DNA from 3 places in the Microbulbifer regidiadema genome. Region 3 is predicted to be linked to each of the others. Evidence: predicted binding sites of a transcription regulator. Region 3 holds the regulator's gene; each other region holds the start of a gene.
The links. The regulator PhoB, encoded in region 3, activates phosphate uptake and scavenging genes when phosphate is short. The targets are predictions, from matches to a motif close to TGTCATAAANNTGTAACA.
Positions count from the first base shown of each region.

Region 1: ppk1 (polyphosphate kinase 1) is a predicted target of PhoB. The motif match lies at 1,087-1,104, and genes of this name have one in related genera.
Region 2: ACJJIK_RS08975 (substrate-binding domain-containing protein) is a predicted target of PhoB. The motif match lies at 1,840-1,857, and genes of this name have one in related genera.

Region 1 is NZ_CP174297.1:2,873,360-2,878,802, reverse strand. Features, by position in the region: gene ACJJIK_RS12565 (Ppx/GppA phosphatase family protein) at 1-963, opposite strand, end outside; gene ppk1 (polyphosphate kinase 1) at 1,346-3,391, shown strand; gene ACJJIK_RS12555 (hypothetical protein) at 3,765-3,920, opposite strand; gene ACJJIK_RS12550 (hypothetical protein) at 4,087-4,440, opposite strand; gene ACJJIK_RS12545 (hypothetical protein) at 4,571-5,011, opposite strand; gene ACJJIK_RS12540 (hypothetical protein) at 5,090-5,428, opposite strand.
Region 2 is NZ_CP174297.1:2,071,263-2,076,705, reverse strand. Features, by position in the region: gene ald (alanine dehydrogenase) at 1-119, shown strand, start outside; gene ACJJIK_RS08975 (substrate-binding domain-containing protein) at 449-1,801, opposite strand; gene ACJJIK_RS08970 (16S rRNA (uracil(1498)-N(3))-methyltransferase) at 1,978-2,694, opposite strand; gene ACJJIK_RS08965 (6-carboxytetrahydropterin synthase) at 2,749-3,609, opposite strand; RNA gene ffs (signal recognition particle sRNA small type) at 3,744-3,841, shown strand; gene ACJJIK_RS08955 (M2 family metallopeptidase) at 4,092-5,443, shown strand, end outside.
Region 3 is NZ_CP174297.1:3,400,447-3,405,889, forward strand. Features, by position in the region: gene ACJJIK_RS14900 (chorismate--pyruvate lyase family protein) at 1-443, shown strand, start outside; gene ubiA (4-hydroxybenzoate octaprenyltransferase) at 440-1,321, shown strand; gene phoB (phosphate regulon transcriptional regulator PhoB) at 1,431-2,135, shown strand; gene phoR (phosphate regulon sensor histidine kinase PhoR) at 2,273-3,592, shown strand; gene ACJJIK_RS14920 (hypothetical protein) at 3,608-3,967, opposite strand; gene ACJJIK_RS14925 (DUF938 domain-containing protein) at 3,970-4,581, opposite strand; gene yaaA (peroxide stress protein YaaA) at 4,578-5,354, opposite strand; gene ACJJIK_RS14935 (DUF4265 domain-containing protein) at 5,436-5,443, opposite strand, start outside.

The DNA of each region.
Region 1 (5,443 bases), 530 kb from region 3:
CTGCCAGCGCTCAGCCATGGCGGCAATGGTATCCGCGCGGCGGTCCCCGCCGTGCAAGCGCCCGGCCAGGTCGTGCACTATGCCCTCGCGGATCGCATAGGGGGAGACCTCCATACGCAGAATATCGAGCTCGCAGAATATCGCGTGCAGTATCGCCAGGCCGGCGGCAAATACCGGGCGGCGCTCTTCATCCAGATAGGGTAAATCCAGGTCGGCAATATGTTGGACGGAGGAGACTCGCTGGGCGAGCCGGTCGATATCCTCGCGCTGGATCGCCTTTATCTCACCGCTGTTGCAGACCCTGGCAACCGCTTTGATCGTGCCGGAGCAACCGGTGACCTCGGCCCCCTCGGCGATATGTTGCAGTGCCTGCAACTCCGCCTGGGCCGCGCGCCGCGCGCGCTGGAAGTGATTCACCCGGTTGCGGCTGATCAGGCCGTCGGCAAAGAAGCGCTTACTGTAGGAGACGCAGCCTATATTCAGGCTTTCCAGCTGCTGCGGTGTCTTATCGCCGCGCACCAGCTCGGTGGAGCCACCGCCAATATCAATAATGCAGCGCAGACGAGGGGGGCCGCTGGCGGCGGCGAGAACCCCGCTAAAGATCAGACGGGCCTCTTCGATGCCGCTGATAATTTCTACCGGCACGCCGAGAATGGCTTCCACCTGCTCCAGAAAACCATCGGCATTGGCCGCTGCCATACGCAGGGTGTTGGTGCCCACGACACGCACATGATCTTGCGGCAACTTATCCATCACCGGCTGGAAGCGCCGCAGTGCGGCGAGGGCGCGCTCGGTTACGGCGGGATCCAGTTGGTGGTGAATATCCAACCCCTCCGCCAGCCGTACCATGGCTCGATCCGTGTGCAGGCGCACCATACGCTGATCGCGAAACTCCGCCAGGAGTAAATGGAAGCTGTTGGAGCCCAGATCGAGGGCGACATAGCGTTCGTTTGGCGTTTGCATCAATATCCCGTTGAAAGCGCTAACAGATAAAGTTGGGCACTCTATTATTCATTTTGCCAGTTTTTCGCTCAATAATGGGTTTAATCAATTTAGTGCAGACTAAAAAGCGGCCACCCACAACGATATGACAAGTTTGTGAAATTTATTTTATAAATAAAAGATATTTTTTGTTTATGTGTACCAATTGCGCTTGGTGAAAGTGTGGCAGAAAACTGAGGGGGCCGTTTAAATGGTTTGGATTGATTTTGGCGCTTGCTCATCGCTACATTTCAGTGGCATATTTCTTCACCTAAAGTCTTTATTTCTGTGGTTTGAATCGTAGTTTGGAGCAATCTGGACTTGTAAGCGGTTTTAGCCCCCGTGTGCGTTTTACGGTTTTGCCATGTCTAATGATGTGCCTTTATTCCCCAAAGAGTTGAGCTGGCTCTCCTTCAATGAGCGTGTTTTGCAGGAAGTGGAAGATGAGAGTGTGCCGGTTATCGAGCGCGTACATTTTCTGGGGATTTTTTCCAATAATCTGGATGAGTTTTTCCGTGTCCATGTGGCGTCAGCGCGTCGTTTGGCGGCATTTTCTGATGGCGGGGACAAGAAAGAGCACTTTGGCCAGCTGCTGCAATCGATCAACGAACGGGTGTTGAAGTTACAGTTACGCTATGCCAAGGCATATAACCAAGCCTTAAAAGATCTGGCCAAGCAAGCGATCTATGTCGTGAGAGAATCGACGCTCAGCAACAGTCAGCGCCAATTTGTGGAAAGTTACTTTCATCGGGAAGTGCTGCCAGAGCTGGAGCCGTTTTTTATCGATGGGCGCAAGTCCATGCCGCTGATCAATGAAACCAGTATTTATTTTGCTATAGCGCTTGAACTGGAGGACGGGGCTGAGCGTTATGTGGCGATGGAGATTCCTACGGATATTCTGCCACGCTTTGTGGAAATCCCTCCCCGGGAAGGTAAGCGGGAAAAAGTTTACATTGTTCTGGATAATATTATCCGCGCTTGTCTTAAAGAAATCTTTCGCCATGTGGTGCCTATCCGCAAAGCCAGTGCTTACACTTTTAAAATCAGCCGCGATGCGGAGCTGGAGTTGAGTGAAGAGGTTACCCAGAATATCCTCGACCGGATGGAGCGCTCGCTGAAAAAGAGAAAGCGCGCCGACCCGGTGCGTATGGCCTACGACGGCGATATGCCCGAGGCCCTGCTGGAACTGGTGAAGAAAAAGTTGAAGATGGGGCGCTACGATACCTACACCCCCGGTGGGCGCTATCACAACTCCAAGGATTTTATGGATTTCCCGGGGGACTCCGCTCGACTGCGCTACAAGCGTCTATCGCCACTGTCGGCGCTGCCGAAAAATGAAAGTGTGTTTTCCCAGCTGCGCGCTGCTGATCGGCTTTATTACTATCCTTATTATGATTTTCACGCAATTGTAAATTTCCTCGCCTCTGCTGCCCTAGACCCCCAGGTTAAAGAGATTCGAATTAATCTCTACCGGGTGGCCAAGCACTCCCGTGTGGTGGCGGCTCTGGTGAATGCGGTGCGCAACAACAAGAAAGTAACGGCGGTAGTGGAGCTGCGGGCGCGTTTTGATGAAAAGGCCAATATCCACTGGTCCCACGAATTGAGTGATGCTGGGGTAAACGTGGTGTATGGCATGCCGAATCTCAAGGTGCACTGCAAGCTGATCTCTGTGCTGCGCCGCGAAGACGGCAAGGATCGTTTCTATAGTCACCTGGGTACCGGTAACTTTAACGAGAGTACGGCAAAAGTTTACTGCGATTTTAGCTTGTTAACTTATAATCAGGAATTGGGCCGGGATGTTTACAATGTATTCGAGTTTATGCAGGCACCGCACAAGCGCCCGTCCTTCAAGCGGATTATCTCTTCCCCGTTTGCCTCTCGCGATGCCATTACTGCGGCGATAGAGCGCGAGATTGAAGCTGCCCAGGCGGGGCGGGAAGCGGCGCTATTTTTTAAGTGTAACAACCTGGTAGATCGGCGGGTGATTGAGCAACTTTACCGCGCCAGTGCCGCAGGCGTGACGATTCGGATTATTGTGCGCGGAATGTGTACACTGGTTTGTGAGACCCCGGGGCTGTCGGACAATATCCGTGTAATCAGTTTGGTGGATAAATACCTGGAACACGCTCGCATTTATATTTTCCATAACGGCGGCAATGAACTGACATGGTTGTCTTCCGCTGACTTGATGAAGCGCAATTTGGACCAGCGCGTTGAGGTGACTTTCCCGGTATTGGATTCTGAGCATCAAGCTACTATTCGTAAAATTATGGAGCTACAGTGGAGCGATAATCAAAAGGCGCGTCTGATCGATGCAAAGCAGAGCAATTCTAAACTGGCTAATGCGGGGCGCAAGGGCTGCCGCGCACAGGACGCCATCTATCGCTATTTAAAGAAGAGCTTAAATTGATGGGAGGGCTATAGCGCTTATAGGGGGTTAAAGGTTAACCACTTGATCGCGGACGGGGTGGCCGCTAGCTCAAGGGGATCTGCGCCTCAAATATTACTAAAGTGCCTGTGTTCTCACTTATCGCTTCGCAGTTGTTTCTCTGGATTGGAAAAATTACCCCCAGTTGCTATTGTCCTTAACAAAGAAGTGCCCCTGCAAGGTGTTAGCGAACAAGTTTGTGGCTGGGTTTTACTCTCCCAATCTATGGGGGCAGATTACTTATTGATACTCCGTGCAGGTCCCGCAACAAGCGGGAGTTTCCCTGAAGTATCTCAGCGCATCGATATAAACTTAAAGCGGTTAAAAGTTAGTGCTCAGGTAGCCGCTTATACTCTTAAGTCGTCGATTTTTTGAGTTTGGATTCAAATTGAGCCAACTTTGCCTTGTCTAGCGCTATTTGTCTTCTGGCGTTTTCTTTTGCTTGCCTGACTATTGCGGGATTGGTTTTTGCATCCAGTTCTTCCAGGGATTTGGCTATTTTCTTTGGCATCTTATGTCTCGATATGCTCGCGGTGAAAAGTTTGGGTGATTTTAATGTGATTTCTTTAGATTTTTGTGTGCATCCATCATGTCTGGGCGAATCTGTTTTACAGAGGGTGGGGTTGTTTTTTTGTTTTTCAAGGGTCTCGATATTGTTGCAGTGGAAGATGGCCTCCCTAGTCGCTGGCAGCGCTATAGTTATTTACTGATACTATAAGGTCGCCTAATAGGATTCCTGGACCTTTAGGGGTGTCTCTAAGCTCTGTGCTTTTTATATGTGAGATCAATGTCTTCAGTGAAAAGTTAACCATATTTAAAGACTGTAAAATCTGAAGAAGTCTGTTTCCTGTCTCACTACCAAAAAACACATACTCAGACCAAGTGTTTTTCTTTACGTCTATCGCAATTTGTAAGTATTCTTTTCCAGGCTTGCCGAATAAATTGATCTCAATGTCTTGATTGGCAAGGTAAGCATGCTTGTCTTGCGATAGAAACAGCATCCACTCGTTAATTGACTCTAATTTATCCATGATCTCGCTTTCTCAGTTTGTCAGTGGTGCTTGTATTCTATAAGCTTTACAGTTTTTAAGGTTGTCAATAGTCATTTGAGGTTATTGAGAGGCTCCTTAAGTATCGTTGAGTGTTTGCGTTTGATATTCATTAGCCTGTTTCCTCTATCCGATTTATAATGTTGGCTGAGGTTAGCTGTTCCGATAGTGCTGTTGCATCGTTCCAAGATAATCCCGCAAATCTGCTTTCACGCTCGCTATACAGGCTGTGTGCTTCAGAAAGTGAAATATCGCCGGAAAAAATATCTCGTAATATTGCTATATTGAAGGCGGATAATTTTTGCTTTTCAATAACTACCTCATATTCAGTTGGTGGATTCCCTATGGGCATTCCGGCCATAGAAAAACTCGGTGCCTCAATCGCTACGCATTTCTCTTCTTGAGCATATCTTTCGAAATCCTCCTGTTCTTCGGCGAGATAAACGGCTTTTTCACAAGTGTGACAATGTCGTATTGTGGGGTCTGATGTCTCAGTTAGATCAGCCCAGCGCTTGTCACATTCAAACTTGAATTTGCAGCTAATTTTATCCATGGTTCTCAATTGCAGTTAAATTTTTCTTAAAGAAAGTTGTATTAAATAATTTCCCGGTGTTGTTGTTTTTTTGATAATTTATTGCTCTTCTTCTAGGGGCTCTTTAGGTGTAAATAAGCCAAAAATTATAGTGTTAGATATTCTTGATTCTTTATGTAGTTCTGTGGTGCTAAAATATTCATCGTGCTTTGAGTTCCAGCTTTTGCTGTTGAAGTCAACCGCTGATAGAATTTCAACCACTTCTATATGGTCTTCTTTAAGAACACTGGTAAGTTCCTTGATGGCTTCTTCGGGGGAGTTGGCTGGCACAATTGAGCGGCTATAGTAAAGTCCGTCATAATCGTCAAATTTAATAGAGGACCTAAGTAGTATATTGGAGGTTGCGTCAACGACCCAAAATTTAACTGTATTTTTCATTTTGTTTAAGCTCGT
Region 2 (5,443 bases), 1.3 Mb from region 3:
TGAACGTTCACGCGGGCATGGTGACCTACCAAGCCGTAGCCGATGTGCTGGGTTACGAGTTTGTAGATCCCAAGCTGGCTCTGCAAAAAGAAGCCGTAGCGAAAGACGCTGTAGCCTGATCCCCCTGTGGCCGCCACTAGGCGGCCGCACTGTACATAAGCGCTAGCGCGCTTGTTGGTGCAACGCTTCCCCCGGAGCGCTTTTTGCGCTCCTCTCTGTGAGACCTGGTGGCACTAGCCACTATATTGATAGCCGCGTATTTACGCGGCTTTTTTATGCGCGTTATTTATGCAGATTTTGATAGCCCCGCAGAGAGATTGCGGAATTACTCAGAGGCTCTTTATGTCTTGCAAAAGGGCTGGTGTAAAAACTTGGGGGGAGAACAGAGAAGAAAAAAGCGGGGAGGGACTTCCTTGTCACCTCTTTGGGGAAGGTTTCACCGCAGCGGTTAAATAATCCAGATTTCCACCCGGCGATTTTTAATTTTTGAACTTGAGCCGTTGGAGGCTACCGGCAGATAGGCGCCGAATCCCTGTACCGGAACCGTATTGATCTGCTGGTCCCTGAGGGCTGAGCGAACCGTAGTGGCGCGCAGTTTGGATAAAATAATGGAGCGGCTTGCACTGACTTTTTCATCGCCAAAACCAATCAATAACAGGCGTTTTTGTTTGTTTTCCGCTTTTTGCATAAACCGCACAAGCCGCTGAATATCCTGTTGTGCCTTATTGTCCAGTGAGGCGCTCCCCTCGGAAAAGCGGAAATTGATACTCAGGCGCTGGGCATTTTCCGTTAATTTAAGGTACTCCTCGGGCCCCTCGCGGTTGGCAGCCGGTTTTACCCCAATCGGTGTCTGCGCCACGAAGCCAGTGGCTTTGACTTGTTCCTGGCCCTGTTCACTCTGTACAAATTGGAGAAATTCCGCCGCCGCAGGTTTTGCCCTATAGGCGGAGGAGTACAAAAACAAACGGCGCGATAGCGGGTAATCCTCCGTGGCAATGGTCAGGTGGCCCGGGGACTGGGGCTGGGTGTTGTTATCGGCTACGGCGAGCGCCTTGGACTGGCGAATAGAGGCCAGGCCGACAAAGCCAATACTGTTGGGCTGCGCCGATACCCGATCCGATAATTGCTCACTGGATTCAAAGCGCGCGGCATCGGTGCTGAGGGCGCGCGTGTTGCCCAGGACGAGACTTTGAAATGTGTCCCAGGTACCGGATTGGTCGTCCCTGGCCAGCACCTTAATCGGGGCCTTTCGCCCACCGACCGCAGACCAGTCGGTGATTTCGCCGGCAAAAATCGCCGCAATTTGTTGCAGGGTTAGTTGGTTAACCGGGTTGTGGGGGTGAACAATAATCGCCAGGCCATCGATGGCAATTACGTGCTCCGCCCCGTGTCTGCGCAGATCGCCGAGGCGATTGAGGGCCGCATTTTCTGCCGCTCTGATTGGCCGGGAGGCCATGGCGATATCGGCCTGGGCTTGCTCCAGGCCTTTAAAACCGGTGCTTGAGCCGTGTGCGGCGATATCGATATAGACTTTCTCGCCGTTGACATCGGCCCGCACGCGGACTTCATTTTCACGATCGAGAGCAATCGTTTCCAGGTTGCTGGCGCCTCTTGAGCGCAGGTAGTTACTGATCAGATTGGGGGCCAATTTTGCACCCACTGTATTTGATCCGTGCAGGGTAAAGAGCAGGCCCGAGGTGCCTGGGGGGAAGCTGGTTTGGGTTGCCGAAGTTGCCGCTGACAGTGTTATTCCGAGAAGGAAGAGAACGGTTTGCTTTGTCCGGCTTAAGAATATGCGCATAGTCACTCGACCGTGGAAGGTAAAACGAGGGCGCAAAATATGACTTAATTATGACAAATTGATGAAATATTAATTATTTAACGGGCCCTGAGCAATCCCGCAGTATTTTTGCGGGCCGCTCTACAGAGTTGCTAACCGTTGCCGCGCAGCCCAGGGGCCCCTAGCCGTGAAGAAGTTTAAGAGGCGGGGAACAATCGGCTGATCAACACGGGCAGCGCCGTTTCTACACGCAAAATACGCGGCCCCAGGTGGACCGATTGAAAGCCAACCTCCTGGAGTTTCTCAACCTCATAATTGATAAACCCCCCTTCGGGACCAATGGCTAAAGTGGTGGGCTGTTTTATATCCACCGGGCAAGCGCTACCCCCTACCGGGTGGGCTACCAGTTTGCGGGACTCGGCGCAGAGTTCGGGAAGCTCGTCTTCGACAAAGGGTTTAAAGCGTTTGCGCAGTAAGATCTCCGGCATTTGTGTGTCGACAGCCTGCTCAAGCCCGAGCAGGCACTGCTCGAAGAGTTTGTCCTCCTGCAGCCAGGGTGTCTGCCAGTAAGACTTCTCGACCCGATAGCTATTGACCAATATCAGCTTTTTGACGCCGAGAGCGGTCAGGTGCTGGATAACCCGCTTGAGCATTTTAGGGCGGGGCAGGGCTAGTATCAGGGTGAGCGGCAGCGCCTGTGGGGGATCTATGGCGAATGTCACCTCAAGCTCAACACTGTGCGCATTGAGCGCAATAATCTCACCACTGCCTATTTGCCCGTTGAGCAGCCCGACACGTAGGCGCTGTCCCGGCTCAGCTCTGTGAACCTGGGCGATATGCTCCAGCTGGCGGCCGCCCAGCTGGACACGGTTGGGGCTAATAAAGTCGTGCTCTTGTAAAACAATCAGGTTCAACGTCTGGCGCCTTGGTACTTCAGTTTATCTTGAGAGCGGTTTGCGCGGCTCGGCTTAATGGGTTTTGGCCGAGGCAATTGCGCCTTTGCCAATGCCCTCGTAGGCCCGCACGGTAATCGCTATCCCCGGCTCCTCTGCCGCCAGGGCGTTGGCGATATATTGGGCCAGTTGCTCCACGGTGGTGTCGCAGTCAAGAATTTCGCAGGCCTTGGCCGGAATGGACAGGGTGAAGTCCCCCTGTTGTGCGCGGTAGGCGAAGTGGTGGGTCTTTTCACCGCGATCATCCTGCGTGGTTGAAACCAGATCCTCGCGAGTGCCCAGGTAAATGTCTTCCCAGCGCTCAGCCCAGTATTTTTCCCGCGCCTTATTGCGCTGACCATCGGTCATCACCTGAATGCGCGATCGGTGTCCGTGGGCGATACGCTGGCAATTGCCCAGGTGTTTTTTCAAGCCGTGGCTGTAGTGGTAGAAGGCGTCTTCAATATGTTCACAGTGGAAGTTGAGTTTGAGCTTTTCCACGCTGTCGGGGAAGTGGCTGGCCAGCTGCTGGACACACCAGACGGCGACGCTGTCCGCCGCAATTGTCTCGGCGTCCACCAGGGCAAAGGCCTGCTCCGGCCCCGAGACGCTGATAGAAGCGCCACTTTGCAGCTGCCAGGTCAGGTTTACCTGGGTTTCTTTGTGCTCCAGGGTCAGCTGAGGAGAGCGAATCGGCACTAACAGGCGGTGGTCGACCTGGTCATCGAGCCAGTGTCTCAGGGTCTTTTTCACGATACCAAAATCGCAAACCATCCCCTGCTCATCCAGGGCGCCATCTAGGGCGGCATCTGCCAGCCAGGTCTCGCCTACGATGCCTCGCTTAGGGTCGAGGTAGCTGAAGTCAACGTTGGTTAAATTATCGACAAACAAGTGCATGAGTAACTCTTTGCAGGGGGTGAGATAGTAGTCGTTTATTATAACCTGTTAATAGGGCTGGATATTATTGCTTTATACCTCTATAATCGCGCCCTCTTCGGATGCACAGACACCGAAGATCGTTGTGGTGGCCCTTCCGGTCCCCTCGCAATGAACAGCTGTGAACCCCGCCAGGCCCGGAAGGGAGCAACGGTAGCAGTAGTATCATGTGCCGAGGGTGTTGCTGGTTGGGTCGCCTCCAATCTCCCCCCTTTTTTCTAAAGAATTCCCTCTAAAAAAATCCTGGCCGAGCGCGTCTCTATTCGCCTGTCTCGCAGTTTTCAATCTATTCTTTGCCAAATTTTTTTCCGCAAAGGCGATATAAAAGGGGATTTTGTGTCGATCTGGCGGCATCTGTCGCCTTGCCGTCGCTGATCGGGCGGGGCTTATGCTATAAACGGCGTCAACTATAAGCAGATCTAACAAGGATTCTTGAGGAGAAAATGAAAAAAATTGCTCTCTCGATAGCAGTTGCTGTTGCCCTGTCGGCCTGTGACAGCGGACAGCAGGCTGCAAAGCCAGCCGCTGCAACTCAGCCAGCCGCTGCAACTCAGCCAGCCGCAGAAGGTTCAGCCGCTCAAAAGCTGACCGCCAAAGATGCTCAGGCTTTCCTTAAGGGGGCCCAGCAGCGTTTGGAAAAAATGGGGCAGGAGGCGAGCCATGCAGCTTGGCTTGCTTCTACTTATATCAATATTGATTCCCAATACGTGGAAGCTTTGGCGTCAGAGCGATATACCACTTTAGCGGTAGAGTTGGCTTCAGAGGCCGCCAAGTTTAACGACCTGGATCTGGACCCGGATACCCGCCGCCAACTGACCATGTTGAAGCAGGGGCTGGTATTCCCGGCACCGAAAGATCCGGCGCTAACGTCCGAGCTGGCGCAAATCGGCTCAAAGATGCAGGGCATGTACGGCGCGGGCAAATACTGTCGTGAAGATGCCGGTGAGGAAAAGTGCTACACCCTGACCGAGATGGGCCAGGTGATGGCCACTAGCCGCGACCCGGAGCTGCTCAAAGAGTTGTGGGCTGGTTGGCGCGAAGTCTCTCCGCCGATGAAGCCTCTGTATGAGCGCCAAGTGGAGATCGGTAATGCGGGTACCAAAGAGCTGGGTTACGACAACCTGAGTGTGTTCTGGCGCTCCAAATACGATATGACCCCGGATGCCTTTGCGGCGGATATGGATACCCAGTGGGGCAAAGTGAAGCCGCTGTACGAGGCTTTGCACTGCCATGTACGCGCCAAGCTGAACGAGCACTACGGCGATGATGTCGCGCCGGCGCAGGGTAAGATTCCCGCGCACTTGCTGGGCAATATGTGGGCGCAGGAGTGGGGCAACGTCTATGACCTGGTCAAAGACGACGATATGCAGGCTCCCTACGATCTGACTCAGCTGGTTGTCGATTCCGGCATGAGTGAAAAAGATATGGTTAAAGTGGGGGAGAAGTTCTTCACCTCTTTGGGCTTTAAGCCCCTGCCGGAAACTTTCTGGGAGCGCTCCCAGTTCACCCAGCCGCGCGATCGCGACGTGGTTTGTCATGCCAGCGCCTGGAATATGGATGGCCAGGACGATCTCCGCATCAAGATGTGTATCAATAAGACGGGCGAAGATCTGGTTACCATTCACCACGAGTTGGGCCACAACTTCTACCAGCGCATCTACAAAGATCAGCCGTTCCTTTATAAAGAGGGCGCCAATGATGGCTTCCACGAAGCTGTTGGCGACACCATTGCGCTTTCCATTACGCCTAAGTACCTGAAGGAAATCGGCCTGATGGATGAGGTGCCGGATGAGAG
Region 3 (5,443 bases):
ACCAGGGCTGGCAACCGCCCCGCCCTGAAGAGGGCCGCGCACTGGGGCTGCACCCGGGCAGCCGGGCCCTGATTCGCGAGGTGCTGCTCTACGGCTGCGGACAACCCTGGGTGTACGCGCGCAGTGTTTTGCCCGAGCGCAGTCTACAGGGGAAATCTCGCAACCTGCGCAGCCTGGATAGCCGCCCACTGGGAGAGCTGCTGTTTAGCGAGCCGGGCATTCGCAGGGGGGAGATCACGCTCAACCTGCTGCAAAAATCCGCCAACTGCCCCGATCGCGAACTCGGGGACAGGGGCTCTGAAGTCTGGGGACGTCGCTCGATTTTCTGGCTGCGGGATAAACCCCTGTTAGTGGCGGAAGCTTTTCTCCCCCACTTTAAGCCGACTGCGGCCCCCGCGCCGCAACAGGCGGCCAAATCCACGACTACTGAGGATTCACTGTGATCAGCCAACAGATCGCCCAACGCTGGCCCAGCGCACTGCCCTACTGGCAACTGGCGCGGATGGACAAACCCATAGGTTCACTGCTGCTGCTGTGGCCCACCTGGTGCGCGCTGTGGCTGGCCGCTGAAGGGTGGCCGGGATTTCACTTATTTATCGTATTTACACTCGGCGTGATCCTGATGCGGGCGGCTGGCTGTGCCGTCAATGACTTCGCCGACCGCAAAATCGATACCCACGTAAAGCGCACTGCCGAGCGCCCCCTGGCCACCGGCGCCCTGGCACCAAAGTCAGCGCTGGTACTTTTCGCCGGGCTCAGTCTCAGCGCCTTTCTGCTGGTACTGACTACCAACACACTCACGGTTCTCCTGTCATTTTTGGCCCTGGCCCTGGCATTCGGCTACCCCTTCGCAAAGCGCCACACACACCTGCCCCAGATGGTGTTAGGCGCCGCGTTCAGCATGGGGATTCCCATGGCTTTCGCCGCAGTGAGCAGAGAAGTCCCCGCCGAGGCCTGGTTGCTCTACACCGCCAACCTGATCTGGACCCTGTGCTACGACACCTTCTACGGCATGGTGGACCGGGACGACGATCTGCGCATCGGGGTTAAATCCACCGCTATTTTGTTTGGGGAGATGGACAGAGTCATCACTGGCGCCCTGCAAGTTATGGTTTTAATCGCCCTGCTGCTAATGGGAGCCAGGTTCTCCCTGGGAGCTTTTTACTACCTGGCGCTATTGCCCATTAGCGGTTTGTTTATTTATCAGCAGTGGCTGATTCGGGAGAGGGCACGCGAGGGCTGTTTTCAGGCTTTTATCAACAATAATTGGGTAGGATTTGCGCTTTTTGCCGGCATATCGCTGCATTTTCTGCTGAATTAATCTCCGGGTGGGCGCTCGCGGCAAAGCGTCATATATTTGTCATAAAAATCCCGTTTAATCCCCGGAATAACCAGGGAAACCCTGACAACAGAGCGGGTATGGCAGGCAAATGCATAGTAAAACGATCCTGATTGTCGATGACGAGGCCCCAGTGCGCGATATGCTGCGAGTCGCACTGGAGATGGCCGATTATCGCTGCCTTGAGGCGGAGAATGCCCAAGAGGCTCACGCCCTGATCATCGACGAGAGGCCAGACTTGGTACTACTCGACTGGATGCTGCCGGATGTTTCCGGGGTAGAGCTGGCACGGCGCCTCAAGCGCGATGAACTCACGGCGTCCCTGCCTATCATCATGCTCACCGCCAAGGGTGAAGAAGATAATAAAATCAAAGGCTTAGAGACCGGAGCCGACGATTACATCACCAAGCCCTTCTCCCCCCGGGAGCTGGTGGCGCGCTTAAAGGCGGTACTGCGCCGCGCGGGCCCGGCAACTCCCGAGGAACCCCTCAGCGCCGGTGCACTGATACTGGACCCACTGAGTCACCGGGTCACTATCAAGGGGCAGCCGGTGGATATGGGGCCGACGGAATTCCGCCTGCTCACCTTCTTTCTCTCACACCAGGAGCGCGCCTACACGCGCACCCAGCTCCTCGATCACGTCTGGGGTGGAAATGTCTATGTAGAGGAGCGCACTGTGGATGTTCATATCCGCCGCCTGCGCAAGGCCCTGGCCATTGACAGCCACGACCGCTATATCCAGACGGTGCGCGGCACCGGCTATCGGTTTTCTGTGCAAACCGCAGAAAAAGTGTGACAATCCTCCCTGGATCGCTACTGATCCCTGCAGAATCAAACCTCCGCACTTAACCGGTGCGGGCCTGGTTCCACGAGGTATTTGCGGGCGGAAGAGGCTGACCCCTGCCGCCATCTATCAGGCAACACGGCAATTCTATGTTGGATCGCAGTATTGGCGAGTTCTCGCGTTTCGTAATTATAGCTCTGGGGTGCACGATTCTCGGCGTCACCTCCGGCAGCTGGTCTCTCGCCCTGATCGCGGGACTGGCCAGCTACCTAGTCTCAGTGCTGTGGCAACAGCAGCGCTTCAACCGCTGGCTGGCCAACGGCCGGCGCGGCCCAGCCCCCACCACCTTTGGTATTTGGGGCGAAATCTACGACGATTTTTACCGTATGCAGCGGCGCCACCGCCGTGAAAAGCAAAAGCTACACGCGATGCTGCGCCGGGTTCAAGACAGCACCAGCGCCCTGCGCGAGGGCATTGTGGCCCTGGAGGACGGCGACAACCTGGCCTGGTGGAACCCCGCTGCGGGGGAGCTGCTCGGCTTGCAGGCCAGCGACTCCGGCCAGTCCCTGGTCAATTTTGTCCGCGATCCCGGCTTTGTCAGCTATATGCACAGCGACAACAACGGGGAGCCCCTCACCCTGCCCGCCCCCGGCAATGAGGCGCGCATATTACAGCTGGAAGTCACCCGCTACGGTAAAGATGAAGCCTTGGTTATTGTTCGGGATATCACCCGACTGCACAATCTCGAACAGATGCGCCAGGATTTTGTTGCCAATGTTTCCCATGAGCTGCGCACTCCCCTCACGGTGATTGCCGGCTACCTGGAAACGCTGCAAAGCAGCGATATGGCGCCCCCTCCCTGGCGAAAACCCCTGGCGCAAATGGAAGAGCAAGCCGCGCGTATGGGCACGCTGGTCAACGACCTGCTGCTGCTGGCCCGCCTGGAGACCTCAGAGCGCAAGGGCGGCGATATGGCCGTAGCCGTGCCGGAACTGATTGAACGGGTGGCTCAGGAGGCGCGCAGCTTTAGCGGCGGCCGGCATCATATTGAAGTCCGGTGCGACGGGGACGACTACCTCAATGGAGACCCCGGCGAGTTACACAGCGCTTTCGCCAACCTGGTTTTAAATGCGGTGAAATACACTCCCGCAGAGGGCGAGATCCAATTGCGCTGGTGGCGGGATGAGCGGGGCGGGCACTTTTCCGTGGAGGACAACGGTATCGGTATCGACCCGATCCATATCCCCCGCCTGACCGAGCGCTTCTATCGAGTCGATCCCGGCCGCTCACGGGACAGCGGCGGTACCGGTCTCGGGCTCGCTATCGTCAAGCATGTGCTGCTGCGGCACAACGGCGAGATGAGTGTAGAGAGCACCCCCGGACAGGGCAGCCTCTTCACCCTTCACTTCCCGGCGGCAAAGCTGGCGCAAAAGCCGCAACCCAAGTTGAGCATAGAAGCCGCGATTTAAACGCGGCTTTCACTATTACCCCAGTTCCTGCAATTCGACCTCTTTGCCGTCCTTGATATAACTGGCGGTGCCCTCTTTACCCAGGGCGTTGCTCTCCCGACGCAGAACCAAATGGTGCAGCTGTAAATCACCATCGCGCAACAGCAGGTGCTCATTGCCCTCGTCGTCGGTAGGCAGGGACTGATCGCCGATCAGGGCATCTCGCAGCGCGCGCAGCTTGGGCATATCGCGATAGCGATTCAGGTCATTCGACAAGCGGACTTTCATGCGCTCACTCTCGTGTAGCGCCGCCGCAGTCTCACGATACTTGGCAAAAAAGAATACCGCTCCAACGGCAAAGGCCAAGATCACCGTTATTTCCAACCACTCGGGCATAGTTACTCCTGATTATCGCTTTTGCGCCAGACCATTAACTGGTTATTGGCCGGCAGGTAATTTAATTCTGTTCGACTGAACCCCGCGCGCTGCGCCAGCCGATCGAGCCACTCCAGATCGCGAATTCCCCTATTCGGGTCTCGCGCCTTTAACTGGAGATCAAAATCCGCATTGCTGGGGCCGATAAACTCGCCGGCAATTTTTACCGGGCCATATACGATCAATAGCCCCCCCGGCTGCAAAATATCGGCGCTGTGCACAAAGAACTGCGGCACCAATGCGGCAGACATAATATGCAGGGTGTTCGCGGTGAAAATAGCATCCGCGCAAATCTCGGGCCAAGTATCGCCAACCTCGAGCACCAGCGGCTGTGGCAGATTGCTACTGGGGCGCTCCGCCAGCCAGGACTTTACCGCCGCCAGCTGTTGTGGCCGCTCCGAGGTTTGCCACTGCAGATGGGGCAGCTGCGGGGCAAAATATACGGCGTGCTGGCCAGTGCCACTGCCCACCTCGAGCACTTTGCGGCTGCACGCCAGCAGGCGGGTCAAATGCTGGAGAATCGGCTCGCGATTGCGCCCACAGGAGGGCGCATCGGGCAATTCGCTACAACTCACTGCGGCTCATCCCGGGTGAACACCCAATCCCACTCAGTGGACATAGCCGGGTTATAGACATAACCGGCCACATCGAATCCCTTCAGCTCTTCCGCCTTCTTTACCCTCTGATCAATAGCCCAGCGGCTCATCATGCCTCTGGCTTTCTTGGCGAAGAAGCTGATCATCTTATACTGGCCATTTTTCAGGTCTTTAAAGTGCGGAGTGATGACCTGGGCATTGAGCTGCTTGGCTTTGACCGATTTGAAATATTCATTGGATGCCAGATTGACCAACTCGCGGCTCTTCACAGCCTGCAACTGCGCATTGAGCGCTTGGGTAATCTTATCCCCCCAGAATTCGTAGAGATTCTTACCCTTGGCATTTTCAAATTTAGTGCCCATCTCCAGGCGATAGGGCTGCATCAAATCCAGTGGGCGCAGCAAACCGTAGAGGCCGGAGAGCATGCGCAAGTGTTTCTGCGCATAGGCAAAGTCCCGCTTCCCCATAGTCTCCGCCGCCAACCCGGTATAGACATCACCTTTAAAGGCGAGCAGCGCCGGGCGGGCATTGCTATCGGTAAACGGGCGCTTCCACCCGTGGAAACGATCGTAGTTCAAGACTCCCAGCTTGTCTGAAATCTTCATCAGGCTGGAAACCTGCTGCGGGCTCAGTTCGCGCAGCTCTTTGATCAGGGCTGCTGACTCTTGCAAAAAGTCCGGCTGGGTGGTTTCCAGTGAGGGAATATCACTGTCATAGTCCAGGGTTTTCGCCGGTGAAATAACTATTAACATCGGGTGCCTTTCTCACTTCGCTATCGCCTCAACCACACAGTACCAAGCTATTGTGGCTGACCCAAGTTTATCGCCAGGCGCTTACTCCG